2 regions of the Pseudomonas veronii genome follow, and region 1 is predicted to be linked to the other one. Evidence: predicted binding sites of a transcription regulator. Region 1 holds the regulator's gene; the other holds the start of a gene.
The links. Region 1 encodes sigma-54, which starts transcription at its own class of promoters, with help from an activator protein. Its sites were predicted from a motif close to ANTGGCATNNANNTTGCTNT; they were not measured.
Positions count from the first base shown of each region.

Region 2: PverR02_RS23830 (circularly permuted type 2 ATP-grasp protein) is a predicted target of sigma-54. The motif match lies at 3,126-3,145, and genes of this name have one in related genera.

Region 1 covers NZ_CP018420.1:1,055,512-1,062,272, forward strand. The annotation lists gene PverR02_RS04795 (superoxide dismutase) at 1-36, shown strand, start outside; gene PverR02_RS04800 (ZIP family metal transporter) at 70-963, shown strand; gene PverR02_RS04805 (HPr family phosphocarrier protein) at 1,002-1,274, opposite strand; gene rapZ (RNase adapter RapZ) at 1,291-2,148, opposite strand; gene ptsN (PTS IIA-like nitrogen regulatory protein PtsN) at 2,151-2,615, opposite strand; gene hpf (ribosome hibernation-promoting factor, HPF/YfiA family) at 2,628-2,933, opposite strand; gene PverR02_RS04825 (RNA polymerase factor sigma-54) at 3,009-4,502, opposite strand; gene lptB (LPS export ABC transporter ATP-binding protein) at 4,700-5,425, opposite strand; gene lptA (lipopolysaccharide transport periplasmic protein LptA) at 5,425-5,958, opposite strand; gene lptC (LPS export ABC transporter periplasmic protein LptC) at 5,945-6,517, opposite strand; gene PverR02_RS04845 (KdsC family phosphatase) at 6,526-6,761, opposite strand, start outside.
Region 2 covers NZ_CP018420.1:5,234,083-5,240,843, forward strand. The annotation lists gene PverR02_RS23820 (transglutaminase family protein) at 1-732, opposite strand, end outside; gene PverR02_RS23825 (alpha-E domain-containing protein) at 729-1,679, opposite strand; gene PverR02_RS23830 (circularly permuted type 2 ATP-grasp protein) at 1,684-3,093, opposite strand; gene PverR02_RS23835 (ribonuclease E inhibitor RraB) at 3,541-3,882, opposite strand; gene PverR02_RS23840 (hypothetical protein) at 4,096-4,332, opposite strand; gene PverR02_RS23845 (START domain-containing protein) at 4,436-5,041, opposite strand; gene PverR02_RS23850 (YkgJ family cysteine cluster protein) at 5,082-5,336, opposite strand; gene PverR02_RS23855 (hypothetical protein) at 5,499-5,990, opposite strand; gene PverR02_RS23860 (aminotransferase-like domain-containing protein) at 6,095-6,761, opposite strand, start outside.

The sequences.
Region 1 (6,761 bases):
GAAGTCGCCGCCCGCTACCAGGCCGCCCTGGCCTGATATCACGCCGTACAACACGACCTAAGGCCGACCATGGGTACTGAAACACTGGCGATCAGCAGCGTGCGAATGTTTCGTTACGCATTTGGCTCGCTGCTGCTATTGGCAGGTATTGCATTGCTGGTGGCTCAAGGATTCGCCTGGCTGGACCTGGAGCCGCGCATCCTGCGGGCCCTGCAAGGTGGGGCGATCTGTGCGCTCGGCACCGCGTTGGGCGCCGTACCGGTGTTGGTTATCCGGCGCATGCCAGCAGCAATGAGCGATACCTTGCTGGGCTTTGGTGCCGGCGTGATGCTCGCGGCCACGGCGTTTTCGTTGGTCGTGCCGGGCATTGCCGCCGCTGAAGGCCTGGGGCTCAGCCCTTGGGGCGCGAGTGGCTTGATCAGCATTGGCATCATGCTGGGAGCGTTCGGCTTGTACCTGGTCGATCGCAAGGTCTCCGGGGCCAGCCCGGAAATGCTGGTCGGTACGCCGGAGCATCCGGTGATCCCGCCACGTATCTGGCTGTTCGTGTTTGCCATCATCGCGCACAACATCCCGGAGGGTATGGCGGTTGGCGTGTCGGCGGGCGGCGGCATGCCGGATGCCGACAGCCTGGCCATGGGCATCGCTTTGCAGGATGTGCCCGAAGGCCTGGTGATTGCGTTGGTGCTGGCCGGGGCAGGGATGTCGCGGTTCAAGGCGTTCCTGATCGGTGCGGCTTCGGGCTTGGTCGAGCCGATATTCGCAGTGCTTTGTGCCTGGTTGGTGAGTCTGGCGCAGGTGCTGCTGCCGTTAGGCTTGGCGTTGGCTGCTGGCGCGATGCTGCTGGTGGTCACTCACGAGGTGATCCCCGAATCGCGGCGCAATGGCCATGAAAAGCTCGCCAGCCTGGGACTGTGCATCGGGTTTTGCTTGATGATGGTGATGGATACTGCATTGGGCTGAAGCTGTTGCGGCTTCAGCCTCTGTCTCGTCGGGTGGGTTTATTCACCCTCATCAAAGAAGTTATTGATCAGCTTGGTCAAGGCCGCCATCGCTTCCTGCTCTTGCTCGCCTTCGGTCTTCAAATGAATCTTGGTGCCCTTGCCGGCGGCGAGCATCATCATCGCCATGATGCTCTTGCCGTCGACCATGGTTTCCGGAGTGCGTCCAGCGCGAACCTGGCAGGGGAACTGCCCGGCAATGCCGACGAACTTGGCTGAGGCGCGGGCGTGCAGGCCCAGCTTGTTGATGATTTCAATTTCCAGAACGGGCATCGCGGGGGTGTTCCTTTCAGCTAAGGTCGCGGTGGCGAACCTGGACGTTCTTGAGGGTTTGTTGCAGCATCTGGCCCAGGCGTTCGGTCAGGTAGACGGAACGGTGGTGGCCGCCGGTGCAGCCGATGGCAATGGTGACATAGGCCCGGTTGCTGGCGGCAAAGCGTGGTAGCCATTTGAGCAGGTAGCTGGAGATGTCCTGGAACATCTCCTCGACATCCGGTTGCGCGGCCAGGTAGTCCGCCACCGGCTGATCCAGCCCCGACTGGTCCCGCAACTCCGGCTTCCAGTAAGGATTGGGCAGGCAGCGCACATCGAATACCAGATCGGCGTCCACCGGCATGCCACGCTTGAAGCCAAACGACTCGACCAGAAAGGCCGTGCCGGGCTCGGGCTGGTTCAGCAGGCGGAGCTTGATGGCATCGCGCAGTTGGTACAGGTTGAGGCTGGTGGTGTTGATCTTGAGGTCGGCGAGGTCAATGATCGGCCCCAACAGCTTGGTCTCGTCCTCGATGGCTTCGGCCAGCGAACGATGCGGGCTGCTGAGGGGGTGACGTCGACGGGTCTCGGAGAAGCGTTTGAGCAGGGTTTCTTCGTCTGCGTCCAGGTACAGCACATCACAGTGAATGTGCTTGGCACGCACTTCCTCAAGCAGTGCCGGGAACCGCGAGAGGTGGCTGGGCAGGTTGCGGGCGTCGATCGACACGGCGACCAGTGGCTGTGCCAGTTCGGTGTGGATCAGCGCGCGCTCCGCCAACTCCGGCAGCAGGCCGGCGGGCAGGTTGTCGATGCAATAGAAGCCGTTGTCCTCAAGAACGTTGAGGGCGGTGCTTTTACCTGAGCCGGAGCGGCCACTGACGATGATCAAACGCATGATTACTGCTCGATTTGTTCAGCCAGGACAACCTGATACAACGCCTCATTGCTGCTGGCACTGCGCAGTTTGTCGCGTACTTCCTTGCGGTCAAGCATGCTGGCGATCTGCCGGAGCAGTTCCAGGTGTGCATCGGTGGCGGCTTGCGGGACCAGCAACACGAACAGCAGGTCGACCGGGGCACCGTCGATGGCGTCGAAATCGATGGGAGCGTCCAGGTGCAGCAGGGCGCTGACAGGTGTCTCGCAGCCTTTGAGGCGGCAGTGAGGAATGGCGATGCCGTTACCAAAACCGGTCGAGCCGAGTTTTTCACGGGCAATCAGAGCCTCGTAGACATCTTGCATCTCCAGCTCAGGCACTTGTTTGCTGATCAGGTTGGCAATCTGTTCGAGGGCTTTCTTCTTGCTGCCCCCCGGCGCGTTCACAAGGGAACGGCCGGGAGTCAGGATGGTTTCAAGTCGGATCATGGGTGGGGAGTGTTAGCGGCCGGTGCCCTGTAGGAGGCTCTGCTGCTTTTCCTTATGCTTTTTGATTTGGCGATCCAGCTTGTCGGTCAGGTCGTCAATGGCGGCATACATATCAGAATGCTCAGCATTGGCGACGACTTCTCCGCCGGGTATACGCAAGGTGGCTTCGATTTTCTGCTTCAGCTTTTCGACAGTCATAATGACTTGCACGTTGGTGATCTTGTCGAAATGCCCCTCAATTCGTTTGAGTTTTTCGCCGATATAGGTGCGCAGCGCGTCGGTCACTTCCAGTTGGTGTCCACTGATATTGACTTGCATACAGCTTCTCCTTCGTTGCCAGTGCATAAAGCGGCAGGCAGAGATGCCTGCCACTGGAACGCTGTGGCCTGCCCGTCACATCAAACGCTTACGCTCGCTGGAAGGCGCGATCCCAAGGGACTCGCGGTACTTGGCGACGGTTCGACGGGCGACCTGAATGCCTTGTGCCTCCAGTAAACCAGCGATCTTGCTGTCACTCAACGGCTTTTTCTGATTTTCCGCGGCAACCAGTTTTTTGATGATTGCGCGGATCGCCGTGGACGAGCATTCGCCGCCTTCGGAGGTGCTGACATGGCTGGAGAAAAAGTATTTCAGCTCATATATACCCCGTGGGGTATGCATGAATTTTTGCGTCGTTACCCGGGAAATCGTCGATTCGTGCATGCCCACCGCTTCTGCGATGTCGTGCAGGACCAGCGGTTTCATCGCTTCGTCGCCGTACTCAAGGAAGCCGCGCTGGTGCTCGACGATTTGCGTGGCCACTTTCATCAGGGTTTCGTTGCGGCTTTGCAGGCTCTTGATGAACCAGCGCGCTTCCTGCAGTTGGTTGCGCATGAAGGTGTTGTCGGCGCTGGTGTCGGCGCGACGGACGAAACCGGCATATTGCGGGTTGACCCGCAGGCGCGGCACCGATTCCTGGTTCAGCTCCACCAGCCAGCGTTCGTTGTCTTTGCGCACGATCACATCGGGGACGACGTATTCGGCTTCGCTGGACTCGATCTGCGAGCCCGGACGCGGGTTGAGGCTCTGCACCAGCTCGATGATGTGGCGCAGGTCGTCTTCCTTGAGCTTCATGCGGCGCATCAGCTGGCTGTAGTCGCGGCTGCCCAGCAGGTCGATGTAGTCGGTGACCAGGCGTTGGGCTTCAACGAGCCAAGGGGTCTTGGCGGGCAGCTGGCGCAATTGCAGCAGCAGGCACTCGCTGAGGTTGCGCGCGCCAATGCCGGCGGGCTCGAACTGCTGGATGCGGTGCAGGACGGCTTCGATCTCGTCCAGTTCGATGTCCAGTTCCGGGTCGAAGGCTTCAAGAATCTCTTCGAGGGTCTCGTCCAGATAACCCTGGTTGTTGATGCAGTCGATCAGGGTCACAGCGATCAGGCGATCGGTGTCGGACATCGGCGCCAGGTTCAATTGCCACAGCAAGTGGCTCTGCAGGCTCTCGCCGGCGGAGGTGCGGGTGGTGAAATCCCACTCGTCGTCATCATTGCTGGGCAGGCTGCTGGCGCTGGTCTGGTAGACGTCTTCCCAGGCGGTGTCCACGGGAAGTTCGTTGGGAATACGTTCGTTCCATTCGCCTTCCTCCAGGTTGTCCACCGTAGGGGCGGTTTCCTGGTAAGAGGGTTCCTGCACGTCGGAATTGGGTTTTTGCTCGATGTTGTCGGCCAGCGGGTCTGCATTATCGAAGTCGTCGCCTTCTTCCTGGCGTTCGAGCATCGGATTGGACTCCAGGGCTTCCTGGATTTCCTGTTGCAGGTCCAGTGTCGACAATTGGAGCAGGCGGATGGCCTGTTGCAGCTGCGGTGTCATCGTCAGCTGCTGGCCCATTCTCAGGACTAGCGATGGTTTCATGGCAGGGGCTTAACACCTTATTCGCCGGCGCAATGCGCCATCCACGACAGGGCGCGTGAGCGCCAAACATAAGCAAATTATATGCCTGATATCGGGGGCTTTGCCTAGAGCGCGGTAACAATAAAAATCCGGAGGTTTTCATTGACTCCCGCGCACCTTGGCGAACGGCCTGCCACCGCCTTTTTTTCCAGGCAGGCTTACAGGCGGAACTCGTGGCCCAGATACACTTCCTTGACCAGTTCGTTGGCCAGGATCGTGGCCGAATCGCCTTCGGCAATCAGTTGCCCATCGTTGACGATATACGCAGTTTCGCAGATATCGAGGGTCTCGCGGACGTTGTGGTCGGTGATCAGTACACCGATGCCCTTGGCCTTGAGGTGATGGATGATCTGCTTGATGTCGCCGACCGAGATCGGGTCGACACCGGCAAACGGTTCGTCCAGCAGGATGAACTTCGGTGCAGTGGCCAGGGCGCGGGCAATCTCCACGCGGCGGCGTTCACCACCGGACAAACTCATGCCGAGGTTGTCGCGAATGTGGTTGATGTGGAATTCCTGCAGCAGGCTTTCCAGCTCCTTGCGGCGGCCGTCGCGGTCGAGTTCCTTGCGGGTCTCGAGGATCGCCATGATGTTATCGGCAACCGACAGTTTGCGGAAGATCGACGCTTCCTGGGGAAGATAGCCGATACCGGCGCGCGCACGGCCGTGCATCGGCTGGTGGCTGACGTCGAGGTCGTCGATCAGGATGCGACCTTGGTCCGCTTGGACCAGGCCGACGATCATATAGAAACAGGTGGTCTTGCCGGCACCGTTGGGGCCAAGCAGGCCGACGATCTGGCCGCTGTCGATCGACAGGCTGACGTCGCGCACGACCTGACGGCCTTTATAGGCCTTGGCCAGATGCTGGGCTTTCAGGGTTGCCATTACTCGGCCTTCTTCTTCGGCTGGATAACCATGTCGATACGTGGACGCGGTGCGGTGACCTTGGTGCCGTTGGCGCGACCGGCGTTGGCAACCTGCTTCACGGTGTCATAGGTGATTTTTTCACCTTCCGTGGAGTTGCCGTCGGGGCTGAGTACCTTGGCCTGGTCGATCAGCACGATGCGATTTTGCTGGGCGTGATACTGGATGGTTTTGCCGTAGCCCTTCATCGGGGCGGTGTCGGTGGCAGCCTGCTTCTGTTCGAAGTAGGCCAGGTTGCCCACCGAGGTCACGACGTCAATGTCGCCAGCAGGGGTGCGAGTCAGTGTCACCGTGTTGCCGGTGATCTTCATCGAGCCTTGGGTAATGATCACACCGCCGGTGTAGGTCGCGACGCCTTGCTTGTCATCGAGCTGTGCATCGTCGGCCGAAATGTGGATCGGTTGCTGGCTATCGTTCGGCAGAGCCCAGGCGCTCACGCTTCCCAGTGCTGCGCCCAGACTGAGCAAAATAGGGAGGGTTTTAACGAGCCTCATACTGTCCTCTTACGTTCGATAGCAGGTGTATCCTGCTTTCTTTCAAATACGCTTTCATTCCCTTGCCAGTCGATACACCGCCAGCGCCGTCGATTCTAACGTCTTGCTCGGTCTGCGCATATTGCTTCTGTGGGAATACGGTCATGCGACTGCTGGTGATGATGGTGTCGCGGTTCTGTGCGTCGGTCCGTGCGACGCGCACCGAGTCGATCAGTTCCACTTCGGTGCCGTCCGGGTTGACTTCGCCACGCTTGCTGGTGACGTGCCAAGGGAATTCGGTGCCGCGATACAGATTCAAATCGGGGTTGGTCAGCAGGGTGACTTCGGACGCTTTCAGGTGCTCGACCTTGTCCGAGTTCATTTCATACTGCACCTTGCCATCGGGCAGGAACTGCACGCTGTAGGCATTGGTGGCGTAATAGTCGATAGCGCCTTGGTCAACCTGCGCCACAGGCTGGTCGAGAAAGCGCTCCGGGCTGATATTCCAGTAGCCAACCGCCAGGAGCAGCGCGGCGATGACCCCGAATAGCAGGAAGTTGCGAATCTTTTTGCTCAGCATAAAACGCTCTATAGGTAGGCGGCGTGGGCCGCTTCAAGGCTGCCCTGGGCACGCAGGATCAACTCGCAGAACTCGCGGGCGGCGCCTTCGCCGCCACGGGCCGTGGTGATGCCGTGGGCATGCTCGCGAACAAATGCCGCCGCATTGGCGACAGCCATGCCCAGGCCCACCCGGCGGATCACCGGCAGGTCGGGCAGGTCGTCGCCCAGATAGGCAACCTGCTCATAGCTTAGGTTCAGTTGGC
Region 2 (6,761 bases), 2.7 Mb from region 1:
GCCGCGCCGCATGCCGCGTACCGGGCAGGCGTCCAGATAATCCAGGCCCACGGCCAGTTTCAGGTGCCGCTCCGGCCGCGCCAGTTGGTTGGTCACGTCAAAGCTGTACCAGGCGTCGTCCAGCCAGGCTTCGGCCCAGGCGTGACTGGCCAGGTGCGTGCTGTCCTCGGTGTACAAATACCCCGACACATACCGCGCTGGAATCCCCAGGCTGCGCGCGCAGGCCAGGAACGCGTGGGTGTGGTCCTGGCACACCCCCGCACGCCCCGCGAAGGCCTGCGCGGCGCTGGTGTCGACCTCCGTGGCGCCGGGCGTGTAGACCATCGAGTGGTTGAGCGCGTGCATCAGGTCGATCAAGGCGCTGCGGTCGCGGCGCTGATGGCAATGCTGCTCGGCAAAGCGGCGCAGGGCTTCGTCGGGCTCGGTCAGCCGCGTACTGCGCAGGAACGGGTAGGCCGACTGGCTCTCGTGCTCAGCCTCGCGCAACTCGTCGATATCGACCTGACCACGGGCGCCGATGATGATGGCGTCGTGAGGCTCGTCCAGGGTCAGCACATGCAGGATATTGCCGAACGGGTCGACCTGGGCACGCACCGGACGCGGTAGATCCAGTTGCCAACTGAGTACGTGCTGGCGTTCGCTGTCGTGGGGCGTAAGGCGCAGGTACTGGATGCTGGCGCGCACCTGATCGTCGTAGTGGTAGGTGGTTTCGTGGCTGATGGAGAGTCTCATGCCGCCTCCAGGTAGGAACTGTAGATGGCGTCGCCCAACTGGCGGACCAAGGGAATAAAGTCGGTCAGCCAGGCATGCAGGCCTTCCTCGAGGATTTCGTCGATGGCGGTAAAGCGCAGGCGCGCATCCATTTCGGCGGCCAGGCGCTGGGCCGGGCGGCCGTTGAGGCCGGGCAGGCTGGCGAGGATCTGGTCGATCTCTTCGCTGCAGGCCCGCAGCGAACGCGGCACATCGGCGCGCAACAGCAACAGCTCCGCCACTTGCCGGGCGCCGGGGGCGTCGCGGTAGATCTCGGTGTAGGCCTCGAACGACGACAACGCACGCAACAAGGCACTCCACTGGTAGTACGCGTGGGCTGTGCCATCGCTGACCGCTTCGGCCTGGTCGCCAGCCATTTCATAGCGTGCGTCCAGCAGGCGCAGGGTGTTGTCGGCGCGCTCGATGAAAGTGCCCAGACGGATAAAGCGGAAAGCATCGTTGCGCATGATCGTGCCGTAGGTGGCGCCGCGAAACAGGTGCGAACGCTCCTTGACCCACTCACAGAACCGGCTCATGCCGTAGCGGCTCAAGCCTTGCTGGGCGATGTCGCGGATATCCAGCCAGGTGGCATTGATGTTTTCCCACATGTCGGCCGTGATTCGCCCACGCACCGCATGGGCGCTGGCCCGCGCAGCACCGAGGCAGCTGTAGATGCTGGCTGGGTTGGCCGCGTCCAGGGCGAAAAAGTGCAGCAGGCGTTCGGCGTGCAGCTCACCGTGTCGCGCGTGGTAGTCGTCCAGCGTGCCGGTGATCAGCAACGGCATGGCCAGTTCATGCAGGCCGTCGCCGCGCCCGTCCTGGGGCATCAGCGACAGCGAATAGCTGACGTCGAGCATGCGCGCGAGATTTTCCGCGCGTTCGAGGTAGCGCGACATCCAGTACAGATCCGAGGCAGTTCTACTCAACATAGCATCAGTCCTCAACCACCCAAGTGTCTTTGGTGCCGCCGCCCTGGGACGAGTTGACCACCAGTGAACCTTCGCGCAGCGCCACGCGGGTCAGGCCGCCGGGCACCACGCGGGTTTCCTTGCCGGACAACACGAACGGGCGCAGGTCGATATGGCGCGGGGCGATACCGTTTTCGACGAAGGTCGGGCAGGTGGATAAACACAGGGTCGGCTGTGCGATATAGGCGTGGGGCTTGGCCTTGATACGCGCGCGGAAGGCTTCGATTTCCGCCGCCGTGGAAGCCGGACCGACGAGCATGCCGTAGCCGCCGGAGCCTTGGGTTTCCTTGACCACCAGGTGCGGCAGGTTAGCCAGTACGTGGGACAGTTCGTCGGGCTTACGGCATTGGAAGGTCGGAACGTTCTTCAAGATCGGTTCTTCATCCAGGTAAAAACGGATCATCTCGGTGACAAAGGGGTACACCGACTTGTCATCCGCCACCCCGGTGCCGATCGCGTTGGCCAACACCACATTGCCCGAACGATAGGCGGCAAGCAGGCCGGGGACGCCGAGCATGGAGTCCGGATTGAAGGCCAGCGGGTCGAGAAACGCATCGTCGAGGCGGCGATAGATCACGTCCACGGCCTTGGGGCCGTCGGTGGTACGCATGAAAACGCGGTCATCGCGCACGAACAGGTCGGCGCCCTCCACCAGTTCCACGCCCATTTCCCGGGCGAGGAAAGCATGCTCAAAGAACGCACTGTTGAAACGCCCGGGGGTCAACACCACCACGCTGGGGTTATCCAGGGGGCTGGCGCTTTTCAGGGTGTCGAGCAGCAAGTTGGGGTAGTGGTCGATCGGCGCGATACGCTGGGCCGCGAACAGTTCGGGGAACAAGCGCATCATCATCTTGCGGTCTTCGAGCATGTAGCTGACGCCGCTGGGCGTGCGTAGGTTGTCCTCCAGCACGTAGTAAGTGCCGTCACCATCACGCACGAGATCGACACCGGAGATGTGGGAATACAGATCGCGGTGCAGATTCAAGCCCTGCATAGCCAACTGATACTGCTCGTTGGCCAGCACCTGTTCGGCGGGAATGATCCCGGCCTTGATGATGCGTTGTTCATGGTAGAGGTCGGCGAGAAACATGTTCAGCGCCTTGACCCGCTGAATGCAGCCACGTTCGACAATCCGCCATTCACTGGCGGGAATGCTGCGCGGGATGGTGTCGAAGGGAATCAGGCGCTCGGTGCCCTGCTCATCCCCGTAGAGGGTGAAGGTGATCCCGGCGCGGTGAAACAGCAAATCGGCTTCACGCCGGCGCTGGGCCAGCAGTTCAGCGGGGGTTTCGGCCAACCAGCGGGCGAACTCGCGGTAATGAGGGCGAACCTGCCCTGCCCCATCGTACATTTCGTCGTAATAAGTGCGGATCATGCCGTACTCCTTGTCACCCGGACGCAAGAATCATCGCAAGGCCCGTGCCAGCGGCATAAACACTTAAGAATCAGTGAGTTAAATAATAGCGGGGAGCTAAGCGCACCATCCTGGTGCGCGGAATGCCCGGTGTCTTGTCACGCGCTTCATCACAATGCGGGCTTTGACTATCAACAGCATAGCCAGTGTTGATTTCACTGCCCGCCCCCCGGTGCGGATAATCACCGTCATCTGCTGAACAGGACTCGTCCTACAGCCTTACCCATCGCGCAATCGGTACCGTGTGATCTCGTGTATCGACCGACTCCTCCGGTCTTCCCTTTCGACCACCCCACTCGGGTGGTTTTTTTTGCCTGGAAATACCGCGCGAGTTGCGTCTGATTTCAGACGCCACAAACAAAATCGGCCGACCCAAAGGTCAGCCGATACGCTGTGTTTCTCATACTGCTACATGGGTAACCCACGCACCTCCTGCTTGACGCCCCATCCTTCGATGATCCCGCCCAGCGGCTCGACCACTGCTTCAAAGTCTTGCTCGAAGTCTCCTATGCCGTCGTAGGTTGCAAACATGATCTTGCTCAGTTCCAGGTACCAGGCGCCATCGTCGCGCGCGCTGACCTGGGCATTCAGGGATTCGCCACGAAACCGACCCGCAGCCCTGCGCGCCCGTTCCTCGTCCGGGAAAATGGCGTAGAACTCGATGGGGTGGAACCGTGAAAAATCGAAGCCGCCTTCTTTCATGCGGCGCAGAACGTTGGTGCTGATGTCTTCTTGATAGGCTGTGCTCATGAAACGTCCTCCTCAAACCGATGGATAGACTTTCCGTGCTTCCCGAAGCCCACGCCTTACTGGCGCGGGTACTACGGCAATGACATCACCGCTGGAAAACAAGCATGTAGCTGACAAGACCAGACCTTAGCGATTCATTCGCTGATCTCACTTGCAGAGTAGCGCGAAGCTATCACCTCCACCAGAGGCGCTTGAATGGCAGACAGGGAATGTTCAGACGACGGGAGAGATGTCGAGGATCTGGATACTGTTCTGGTCTTTGAGGATCTTGACCGTCGGTTCGGGTTTACGGCCTTCCAGGTCATTGAGGTCCAGTTCGGCGGCCACCGGCACCAGCTTGTCGCGAATCAAGTGTGCCGCATCTTCGAGGCTGGGCTTGTGCTCGCAGGTGAACTGCTCCACGGACTGCACGCCGTGATCATCAACGAAGGTAATCTGCCACTTTTGCATCGGTGCCTCCTCGATAAAGCCCGCGTGTGGGCTTACCTCTATCTGGACCTTGAGGGCTCGCTAAACGTTCCACTCAAGGTCGCAGGCACCGGGTCTGCCGCGCTTACTTCTCGGCGCGTTCCCTGAGGGCTTTCAAGGTGTTGAACGGGGCGTCCACCACGAACTTGTTGGCCAACCACGAAGGCACGCTGCCGCCTGGCTCGGTGTGTACCTGGTAGGTCACTTCGGTTTCGTTGGCGCCTTTAGGCACCAGTTTCCAGTAGCCATCGACCTGGGCCACGCGCACATAGCCCTTCACTTCCGGCTGATAGGTCGGCACTTCCAGCAGCGTGCGGGTCACGCTGCCGTCGGCGGCCTTGGCCGTGGTGATTTCCAGGATCGAATCGCGGTCGGTCACTGGGAACGGGGCCTTGAATTGGGTGTAGGTCCAGCTCTTGACGCCCTCCTGCTTGAGCAGTTTTTGCGACTTGCAATCATGAATCCAGGCGCAGGCACCGACCGCATCTTCCTGCAAGGCTTCGATCTTGGCCACGGGGGCCTTGATCACTGTCACACCGCGATACGCCTTGTACTTGGAACCGGCGACTTCGCTCAGCGACACCTTGATCCCGTCCTCATCCTTGGCGACTTGCCAATCCTCAGCCTGAGCAGTGGCAGCAAACAACACCGTAAAACCGCACAACACAGCCATTCGTTTCAGCGAACCCATTGTTGTATTCCTTATTGTTGAAGTTCCGATAGTAAAGCCATCAAGCCGCCGTCATCTGCTCCCACCAGCCGATCAACCTGATCGCATCGGCCTGGTCGGTGCCGCAGACCTCGATATCCGCCTTGAAATCACTGCACACCGCCGGCCGTTCCGGTTGCCCGAACAGCAGGCATAACTGTTCGACCGACAGGTGCAGGCAGCGTTCGCCCGCGGGTTTGCCGTGGGGCATTCCCGGCAGCGGTGAACTGATGGAGGGGGCGATGCAGCAAGCGCCACAGCCTTCACGGCATTTCATGAGCAACAGGTCCTCGACGGCTCAATAGGGACGGCCGGGCTAGAGTACGCCCTTAAACAGCCGTTTTAAAATGGTCTAACAGGGGTTTTTCGCAGAAAATAAAAGTGACTGACCAGTCTGCGACAGATGGTCGAGTGTCGACGTCACCTTCGCCGGAAAAGTTTATTGCTTGAATTCGAAATCCAGCGCCGCGCCTTCCACCTCACGCCGTTCTTCGTTGCGCAGTTGCAGCTTCATCTCATTGCTGAGCAGGCGACCGTTGATCTGGAATGCACTGTTGTCAGTCGGCTTTTCGCCAAACATCGGCGGTAACAACGGTACGTTTTTCGGCGCCGGCATGCTGCCGATGGGCTGCAAATGCCTGACCATGTCGGAGGGCAGGGACAAGTCCAACTGTGCCGGTGGCAAGTGGGTCTGGGCCACTTCGTGGGCGGACTTGGACTTGCTCGCAACCGGCGCGCGTTTTTTTGCCGATGCGTTTTTTTTGTTGGTCGCCGGGGCTTTTTTCGCCGGGGTCGGTTTTTTTGCGGGGGTTGTGTGCTCGGTACTCGCGGTCGGTGCGGGGTCCGCCACAGGCGTCGCCGCCAGCGTGACGCCGACGTGACTCAGGCTGAGCAGGCTAATCACTAAAACAGCGCGAAAAATAGAAGTCATATTGCCAACAGCATTAACGGCAGAAGGCCATATGCTCGCTTGTTGAGGGCAGCATGACAAGCGCGGTGATTGGCCAGCTATCAGAACTGGCTACTTGGCGAGCCTCACAAGCCGGCCGCTGTCTCCAGGCATAACTGACTGGCGAGCATCCCCAAAGTCATCAGCGCCCGCTCTGCCTCGCGATTCCACGGCGTGCCGCAGTTAAGACGAATACAGTGGTTGAACTGTTCCGTATTACTGAAAATCAACCCCGGTGCGATGCTGATGCCCTGTTGCAATGCACGCACATGCAGTTCCTGGGTATTGACCCGCCCCGGCAAACTGACCCACAGGATAAAACCGCCGGTCGGACGGGTCATCTGGGTGCCTTCGGGAAAATACTGCTGAACCGCCAGTTGGAACGCGCTGAGGTTCTTGCGGTACTCCTGGCGGATGTAACGCAAGTGCCGATCGTAACCGCCGTTCTCCAGGTACGCGGCGACGCCCATCTGGGTGACGCTGCACGCCGAATGGGTGCTGAACATCTGCAAACGCTGGATTTCCTGCTGATACTTGCCAGCGATCATCCAGCCGATACGCACGCCGGGTGACAGGGTTTTGGAAAAGCTCGAGCAATAAATCACCCGGTCGAGGCGATCGTAGGCTTTCAGGGCTTTGGTGCGCCCCAGTTCGAACATCAGTTCGCCGTAGATATCGTCTTCGACGATCTGGATATCGAAATCCGAGGCCAGGCGCAGCAAGTGTTTCTGCCGCTCCTCGGGCATGGTGCCG